Regions from separate parts of the Citrobacter sp. CFNIH10 genome, predicted to be linked through region 1. Evidence: predicted binding sites of a transcription regulator. Region 1 holds the regulator's gene; the other holds the start of a gene.
The links. The regulator Fur, encoded in region 1, represses iron uptake genes when iron is present. The targets are predictions, from matches to a motif close to ATAATAATGAGAACNACTATCAA.
Positions count from the first base shown of each region.

Region 2: the regulator Fur is predicted to act here: its motif matches at 2,796-2,818, upstream of sodA (superoxide dismutase [Mn]).

Region 1 covers NZ_CP026216.1:2,821,312-2,826,014, forward strand. The annotation lists gene tcuA (FAD-dependent tricarballylate dehydrogenase TcuA) at 1-1,120, opposite strand, end outside; gene tcuR (tricarballylate utilization LysR family transcriptional regulator TcuR) at 1,218-2,144, opposite strand; gene fur (ferric iron uptake transcriptional regulator) at 2,277-2,723, opposite strand; gene fldA (flavodoxin FldA) at 3,004-3,534, opposite strand; gene ybfE (LexA regulated protein) at 3,684-3,977, opposite strand; gene ybfF (esterase) at 4,106-4,703, opposite strand, start outside.
Region 2 covers NZ_CP026216.1:1,530,649-1,535,351, reverse strand. The annotation lists gene C2U53_RS10830 (dihydrodipicolinate synthase family protein) at 1-840, shown strand, start outside; gene kdgT (2-keto-3-deoxygluconate transporter) at 926-1,909, opposite strand; gene sodA (superoxide dismutase [Mn]) at 2,103-2,723, opposite strand; gene rhaT (L-rhamnose/proton symporter RhaT) at 3,010-4,044, shown strand; gene rhaR (HTH-type transcriptional activator RhaR) at 4,041-4,703, opposite strand, start outside.

The DNA of each region.
Region 1 (4,703 bases):
GCGTTTTCGGTGGCGTCAGGCCCTGCGTCGCGCAGTTGTCCAGCTTCGTGTGATCAAACTGACCCGGCTGACAGGCCTGATTGTAGTGCTCCACGGTATGGGTAAAGCGTTCGGGATCCAGCCCCAACTGGCGGGCCAGTTCACTCAGCGTATTGGCCTGTGCGCCGGGGAAAACCGGCGGCATAAAGTGACCGATCGCTTTGCTGTCGATAATGGAGTAGCCAATCTGCCCCGGCTGGTGGGCAACCAGACGCCCCCAGATGGCATAGCGTTTCGGCCAGAAATCTTCGCCTTCATCGTAAAAGCGCTCCGCGTCCCGGTTGACTACCACACCCAGTGAGACGCAATCCACGCGGGTACAAATGCCGCCGTCGTACAACGGGGCCCGGGCATCAATTGCCACACAGTGGGACTGAGACGGATCGCCGATAATGTCAGCACCGGCATCGATCATAAATTTGAGCAAGACGCCCTGATTAAAGCGGGTGCCGCGAATGAGGAAGTTATCGGCTGGCCATTCGCCACGAGCGTTCTCTCCCCAGGCGTCGCGCAGCCATTCGCGGTTGGATTCAAATCCACCGGCGGCGAGTACGCAGGCTTTCGCCTCAATGCGCTCGTGGCCTGCCAGGGCTGCGATGAATTCGCCGTTGTGCAATTCAAGTGCCTGTACCGGCGTGTTGTAGCGAATCTGTACCCCCAGCTTTTCTGCGCTGCGGTAATAGGCGTTCACGAGGGCTTTACCGCCGCCCATGAAGAAGGCATTGGTACGCGCCACGTGCAGCGCGCCAGAGAGCGGAGGCTGAAAATTAACGCCGTGCTGACGCATCCAGTCGCGACACTGGGAAGAGGTCCGGATCACCAGTCGCGCCAACGCTTCATTGGTATTGCCTTCGGTGACACGCCAGAGATCCTGCCAGAACTCCTCTTCGGGATAACTCTCGACCAGCACATCCTGTGGCGCATCGTGCATACAGCGTAAATTGCGCGTGTGTTGGGAATTCCCGCCGCGCCATTCCCGGGGCGCAGCCTCTAACAGCAGCACGGAAGCTCCTGCCTCACGGGCGGTTAAGGCGGCACATAACGCGGCATTACCACCGCCAATCACCAGTACATCAACCATCGTCTACTCCATTACCATTTAACTATTTGTTAAATTTGTAATTGAAATGTATACGTGCTGATTGTATGGGCGCTATGACGAATAGCTAAAGAGGGGTTTAGGGAGCGTAAAGGGTTGCGCCCGGCCAATGACCGGTTTCAACGAGTTCACGCATGACTTTTGTGAGTATTACGCGGGCTGCAAGACCGGCAGGGGTGAGTTCATCGTCCGACAGACTGACCAGAAAATTGGGGCGGCTGAGGACAGGATTATGGACGCCGATCACTCTTAGCGCTTCCCTCTCAAGATGCGAAATGGCTGCACCGGGTTGCAGCGTGGCGCCGAGTCCGCTGCCAACGGCGCGCATCAGTAACGTCAGGCCGTCAATTTCCGTGGCAATATCGACCTTCAGTCCGTGTTCCTGACAGATGGCTTCCAGTCTGCCACGCAGGCCGTGTCCCTGGCTTGGCATGATCAGGGGAATATTCGCCAGTTGAGCAGGCGTTATGGTGTCATCCGGAATATCCGCCAGCAGCTCGTGTGTGCCAATCAGAAACAGGCGCTCCTCAAGAACCGGTCTGGCGCTCCAGCGCAGGATCTTCTCTTTTTGAAACACGACCGCCAGATCAATCTGGCGCGTGTTGATCATCCGTTCCAGATTACCCGACAGGCTTTCCACCACATGCAGGCGAACGTCGGCGTAATATTCCCGCATGGCATGAATAAACGGTATTCCCAGGATGGAGGCGGTGCTGGGGGCCATGCCGACGCTGACGTGTCCCGAAAGACGCGCCTCGCGAGCGGCCAGGATCGCATCATCGGCGTGGCGTAGCGCCAGTTGTGCCTGCGAGTAAAAGGCCAGACCGGCGTTAGTGGGCGTGACGCCGCGCGAGGTTCGCTGCAACAGGCGGATCGCGAGTTCGTTTTCCAGCCGCGTCATCTGCTGGCTCAGGGCGGACACGCCGATGTCGAGATCGAGCGCCGCGCTGCCCATACTGCCGGTTTCTACAATACGGACAAAGTAACGTAGCTGGCGAAGTTCCATTTCGATTCTCCGGACGAAGCAGGGTGATATATTTTACATTAAAGCAACATGCAGGCAGAAGAAAGCGCTGAGTAGGGAATGGCAGGCATAAAAAAAGCCAACCGGCAGGTTGGCTTTTCAGAATAATGCAGATTATTTCGCGTCATGCGCGTGTTCGTTTTCGCGGCAATCGCCTTCAGCGCAGTGGCCATAGAGGTAGAGGCTATGGTTCGTCAGACGAATGCCATGCTTCGACGCGATCTCACGCTGGCGCGCTTCAATAGACTCATCGCTAAATTCGATCACTTTGCCGCAATCAAGGCAAATCAGGTGATCGTGATGATGCTGCTGGGTCAGCTCGAAAACGGATTTGCCGCCTTCAAAATTGTGGCGGGTTACGATACCGGCGTCATCAAACTGGTTCAGCACGCGATACACGGTCGCCAGACCAATTTCTTCACCCATGTCGATCAGTCGTTTGTATAAATCTTCCGCACTGACGTGATGGTTATCCGGTCCCTGAAGAACTTCCAGAATCTTTAAACGTGGAAGCGTTACTTTCAGGCCAGCCTTCTTTAATGCGGTATTGTTGTCAGTCATGCGGAATCTGTCCTGTTGCTAAACGATTCACTTCATACAAGAAGTGACAGAAATTGCACTCGGGATAATGCGTTTCATTATAGGACTGCCGTGTCTAAATGAAAACTGCAAGCCTCTGGCAAATGTTAATAAATAGTCGGTATTGCCTGGAAATGAGAGCGCCACCTAAAAACTCCCGCACATTGTACAGGGATGGGCAAGAAAGTTACAAATTTGTAGCAATTATTTTGATTGGTTCTGTCTATTGATGCGGCGCAAACCTTGTCTGCGCCGCCGTACATCAGGCGTTGATGATCTCATCAAGGTGCAATTCTTCAGAGATCTGCTTCACCCATTTTTCCACGCGCTCGGCGGTCAGTTCCGGCTGACGGTCTTCGTCAATCGCCAGACCGACAAAATGGTCATCATCCGCCAGACCTTTGGAGGCTTCAAAATGATAGCCAGCGGTCGGCCAGTGACCCACGATGGTTGCACCGCGCGGCTCAATGATATCGCGGATTGTGCCTAACGCGTCGCAGAAGTATTCTGCATAATCTTCCTGATCGCCACAGCCGAACAGTGCGACCAGTTTGCCGTTAAAATCGATGTCTTCGAGGGTAGGGAAGAAGTCGTCCCAGTCACACTGCGCTTCACCGTAGTACCAGGTTGGGATGCCAAGCAGCAGAATGTCATAACTTTCGAGATCTTCCTTGCTGCTTTTTGCAATGTCATGCACATCGGCAACGTCTTTACCAAGCTGTTTTTGAATCATTTTTGCGATATTTTCGGTATTCCCGGTGTCGCTGCCGAAAAAGATGCCAGTGATTGCCATGAGTAAAGTAACCTCTTGAAACTTATTGAAATGGTGGTGGCGAATTGCCCACAGATAAGGGCAATCATAGCAGAACAGTCAGGTATGCGGAAATAGCAAACGCATACGAGTGCACTCCATGCTACACGAAAGTGGGAGAGAGGATAATTTCAGGCGAGATCCTGGCCGCGTAGCGTTGCCAGTTGGGCCATCAATATCTCTTCGATCAGTTCACTGCGGCTCATCTCTCGGGATTCCGCCAGCTCATTCAACGCGTCAACAGCTTCTGCGTTGAGTTTGAGTTCGACACGCTTAAGACCGCGAACTTTGTCGCGTTTGAGTTGATTACGCTTATTAATGCGCAGCTGTTCATCGCGTGAAAGCGGATTGGTTTTCGGTCGTCCCGGGCGACGCTCGTGCGCGAACAGATCTAGTGTCGTACGGTCCGTTTGTTCTTTGGCCATGATATTGGTGACTTCGGGGAAACAATCAGCCAGGCCTCTGCCCGGATGGATAGCGCGCCATCATACATCAGCGAATGAGGCGCGCCAACGTTCACACGCGTAATCGCGCACGGACGCTGAGTTTTTAATCAGTTAGCTGTTTCATTAAGATAACGACGGATGGCGCGCAACACCGCCTCCGGTTTTTCGGCATGCACCCAGTGACCGGCCCCGGCAATCACATGCGCACGTGCTTGCGGAAACTGTGCCAGTAAATCGTCGCGATACGCCTCGGTGACGTATGGGGAGTTGCCGCCGGGGATAAACAGCGCCGGATGATTCCAGGCGGGTATTGTCTCCCAGCCGACGATATGCGGATATTGTTCCCACAGTACCGGCACGTTGAAGCGCCACTCGCCGTCAACATACGATTTCAGCAAAAATTGAATCACGCCTTCTTCATTAAGATGTTCGCGCATGACCGCTGCCGCCTGCTGGCGAGTTTTTGCCGCTGATGCCGTCACCGCGTTGATAGCCGCGAAAATTTCGTCGTGGCGGCGGACATGGTAATCCACCGGGGCGATATCGATAGCCACTAAGCGATCGATGCGTTCCGGTGCCAGCGCGCTGAGCGCCATCACCGCTTTACCCCCCATAGAGTGGCCAATGAAGGTGGCTTTTTCGATGTGTTGCGCATCCAGCGTATCCAGTAGATCCTGCGCCATCGCCGGGTAGTTCATCACCGGG
Region 2 (4,703 bases), 1.3 Mb from region 1:
ATGGATCAGGATGGTAATATCGATCTCAACGGTCTGAGCCAACACCTTCAACGCCTCACTGACGCAAAAATCGACGTGATTTTGCTGATGGGCAGTATCGGAGAGTTCGCTTCCTTCACCCTTGACGAACGCCTGCTGTTGATTCGCGAGGCGCGCGGCATGAGCCCATTGAAGATGGTAGCTAACGTCTCCTCCACCTGCATCCACGATGTCTTGCGGATGGCGCAGGAAGCGTATCGCACAGGCTACGATGCAGTGATGGTTCTGCCACCCTATTACTACGGTCAAACGCCGAAGCAACTGCTGAGCTACTTCCGCCAGTTGGGGCAAAAGCTCAGCGGGAAATGGTTTGCCTACAACTTCCCGCCGCGCACCGGCAGCGACTTAACGCCGGATCTGGTTGCCCAGCTTGCCAGCGAGTTCCCGAACTTTGCCGGGATCAAAGATACCGTTGACTGTCAGTCGCATACCCGCAGAATGAGCGAGGCAACGCAGGCCGTGCGTAACGACTTTGCCGTCCTTTCAGGCTATGACGAGTACTTCATTCCCAATCTGCTGGCTGGCGGCGCGGGGATTATCTCTGGGCTGAACAATGTGATGCCGGAGCTGTTTGTCAGCGCGCGTGAGGCGTTCAAGGCCGGTGACCTGGCGGCCCTTCGCGACATTCAGCAGAAAATTGGCGTATACATGTCGATTTATGCCATCGGCGAAGATTTCGTCACCACCATCAAGACGGTGGTATCGCGCAAGTTTGGCTATTGCACAGGGGTTTCACGCAATGCGGGCGGCGAGTTGAACGAACACGATTGCCGGACGATTGATGAGGTGTTTGGTCGTTAATAGACAAGGCCCGGTGAGATTCACCAGGCCTTTTTATGACGCAAAAACAAGCCGGATAAGCGTAGCGCCATCCGGCATTATTGTATTATTTCACTGCATTCTGGATGTCGACTGCCGCCACTTTTGCTTTGACCTTCTTCGACCAGATGGAGGTGATAATCGGCACCAGGATTGATGTCACAATCACCGAGGTGGCGACCAGCGAAGTTGCAGCCGGTGCCATCGGTTTAAACGCGGGCACCATTTCTGCGATCAGTACCGGTGTCGCCACTGCAGCTCCTGCTGAGCTGGACGCCGCAATCCCTGCTGTACCGTCGCCGCCGCCAATCAGTTTATCGGCAATAATCAGCGGAATACCGGTGACGATAATCACCGCCACACCCAACAGAATACCCAACAGACCGGTCTGTGCTATCACGCTCAGATCGATGGTGTTACCCAGCGCAAAGGCGAAGAAAGGGATCAGCGTCTGGACGGCTTTACTGAAGAATTCACGCAGTTCCGGGTCAAGGTTACCCAGCGTAAAGCCCACCAGGAAAGGCAGCACTGCGCCGACAAACACATGCGGTTCAAACGACGCAATCCCGGCCGTACCGAGGATGATCATCGTCATCAGCGGTCCTGACTCCAGCGACATCAGAACAAATGCCCCGGCCTCTTCTTTGGTGCCGTACTGTTGCATAATGGACGCATACAGCCCGCCGTTGGTCATGTCCATTGCCGCAACCAGCGCCAGTGTCGACAGCCCGGCAAAGAATCCTGCCTCCACGCCATGTTCAGGAATAATCCGCGAGGCAATCGCTGCCACTACCCACGCCACGGCAATTTTAGTCACCACCAGCGTCCCGGACTTACGCAGGACGGTACCCGTCGCGCTTAGCTTGATGGAGGCCCCCATGCAGAAGAACCACACGGCCAGAATAGGCACCGTGCCAGTGATCATCCCGTTGGTGAATGAGCCAAAATATTTCCCCGCGTCAGGAGAGAACGTGTGACACAACGCGCCCAGGAACAGAGGGACGAGCATCATGCCACCAGGGATTTTTTCTATCGTGCGTTTAATCTGCATTTCCATCACCTTCCGATGTAAAGATGTGTCAACGATAGACATTCAGCACAATAATAAAAGTGATCCCAACCACACAATAAAACAATGTTTCAATTTTTGTGGATCACTGTTTTTCATTCGATTTTGATCACAAAAAAACCCCACCGGCCACGCCGACGGGGTCATATAAACGCGATGTCTTGTTAAATAAGACTTATTTTTTTGCAGCGAAACGCGCAGCCGCTTCGTCCCAGTTCACCACGTTCCAGAACTCTTTGATGTAGTCCGGACGACGGTTCTGGAATTTCAGGTAGTAAGCGTGTTCCCACACGTCCAGGCCCACAATCGGGAAGCCAGACGCACCAGAAATCGCTTCACCCATCAGCGGGGAATCCTGGTTTGCGGTTGAAACGACCGCCAGCTTGTCGCCTTTCAGCACCAGCCAGGCCCAGCCGGAACCGAAACGGGTGGCGGCAGCTTTTTCGAATTCTGCTTTGAAGTTATCAACAGAGCCGAAATCACGTTCGATAGCCGCTTTCAGATCGCCCTGCAGGGTAGTGCCCTTTTTCAGGCCTTTCCAGAACAGGCTGTGGTTAGCGTGACCGCCCGCATTATTACGCAGAACGGTTTTCTTGTCGGCCGGTACCTGATCCAGTTTAGCGATCAGCTCTTCAGCAGACAGGTTAGCGAATTCAGGCAGACTTTCCAGCGCCGCGTTGGCGTTGTTTACATAGGTCTGGTGGTGTTTGGTATGGTGGATTTCCATCGTCTGCTTATCGAAGTGCGGTTCCAGCGCATCATAAGCGTACGGCAGGGATGGCAGTGTATAACTCATAATCATCTCCATTATTGTCGAGCGGCCGGGTGTTAACGCCGCGTAAGCAGTTGGTTCATTATAGTTAATTAAATGATATTGAAAATGATTATCAATGCCGTACTTTTACTAAGGTTATTACATTAACGTCTATTGCTGATTATGTGAGCCATATCACCCACTTAACCGGGTCTTTGCCAGAAAGGGAAAATCGCGGCAATCGGCAAAAGGTTATACATCTGCGCAATTTTTAAACTCATGACGTCGGAAGGCTAGAAACGACGATAAAAACAATGAGGATGATGTGATGAGTAACGCGATTACGATGGGTATTTTTTGGCATTTGATAGGTGCGGCCAGTGCAGCCTGTTTCTATGCCCCGTTCAAACAAGTGAAACAGTGGTCATGGGAAACCATGTGGTCGGTCGGTGGGATTGTCTCGTGGCTGATCCTCCCGTGGACCATCAGCGCCATGCTGCTGCCTGACTTCTGGGCCTATTACAGTTCATTCAGCCTTTCCACTCTACTGCCGGTGTTTCTGTTCGGCGCCATGTGGGGCATCGGCAATATCAACTACGGTCTGACCATGCGCTACCTCGGCATGTCGATGGGGATTGGCATTGCCATCGGCATTACGCTGATTGTCGGTACGCTGATGACCCCTATCATCAACGGCAATTTTGATGTGTTGATTAACACCGAAGGCGGGCGTATGACGCTGCTCGGGGTGCTGGTTGCGCTGATTGGCGTCGGGATCGTCACACGCGCGGGCCAGCTCAAAGAGCGTAAAATGGGCATCAAAGCCGAAGATTTCAACCTGAAAAAAGGGCTGTTGCTGGCGGTAATGTGCGGCATTTTCTCCGCGGGCATGTCGTTTGCGATGAACGCGGCGAAGCCGATGCATGAAGCCGCCGCGGCGCTGGGTGTAGACCCGCTGTATGTCGCCCTGCCGAGCTATGTAGTGATCATGGGCGGCGGCGCGTTGGTCAACCTGGGTTTCTGTTTTATTCGTCTGGCAAAAGTGAAAAACCTGTCGGTAAAAGCCGACTTCTCGCTGGCAAAATCGCTTATCATCACCAACGTGCTGCTGTCCGCGCTGGGTGGCCTGATGTGGTATTTGCAGTTCTTTTTCTACGCCTGGGGCCACGCGCGCATTCCGGCGCAATATGACTACATCAGTTGGATGCTGCACATGAGTTTCTACGTGCTGTGCGGTGGTATTGTCGGTCTGGTACTGAAAGAGTGGAACAACGCCGGGCGTCGTCCTGTCAGCGTCCTGAGTCTGGGATGTGTGGTGATCATCATCGCCGCCAACATTGTCGGTCTGGGTATGGCAAGCTAATCCGTTGAATTACTGAGATGACGCCACTGACTGGGCGTCATCCCGGTTTCCCGCGTAAACACCACAGAAAAGTAATTACTGTCTTCAAAGCCACACTTCATCGAAATCTCACCGATCATCAGACGGCTGTGCTGAAGTAAATATTGCGCATGACAGACGCGAACCTGGCGCTGATACTGGTTAATCGTCATTCCGGTCTGGCTACGAAACTGCTGGCGCAGCACGCGTTCACTGCACGCTTCCCGATCGCAGAAGACATCCAGCGCAAACGGACGCTCCAGACTGGCGGCCAGCGCGGTAATCAGTTTATCCAGCAGCGTTTCGCTGGAGGTCGCCGGCAGCGTGTCGGTCGCATAGCGATGACGCTTCAACGTCATCACCAGTTGGCCAAAGAGCAGCTCCGCCATGTCGTTGGCGATCGGATCGTGCTGGTTACTTTCATGCTCAAGCTGGCTTATCACCTGGCGCGCCTGCGTCATACCCACACTACCCAGTCGCCAGTGCGGCTGTCGCGGTGTGCCGTTAAAACCCGGGATCGCGCTCTCCCAGCCCAGATTCAACTTTAGCCGCTCCGGACAATAGATGATGTTCTGTAACACGAGATCGTTAACGGAGGTGTAAGAGTGCTTGTCTTCGGCGCGAATATAAAACAGATCGCC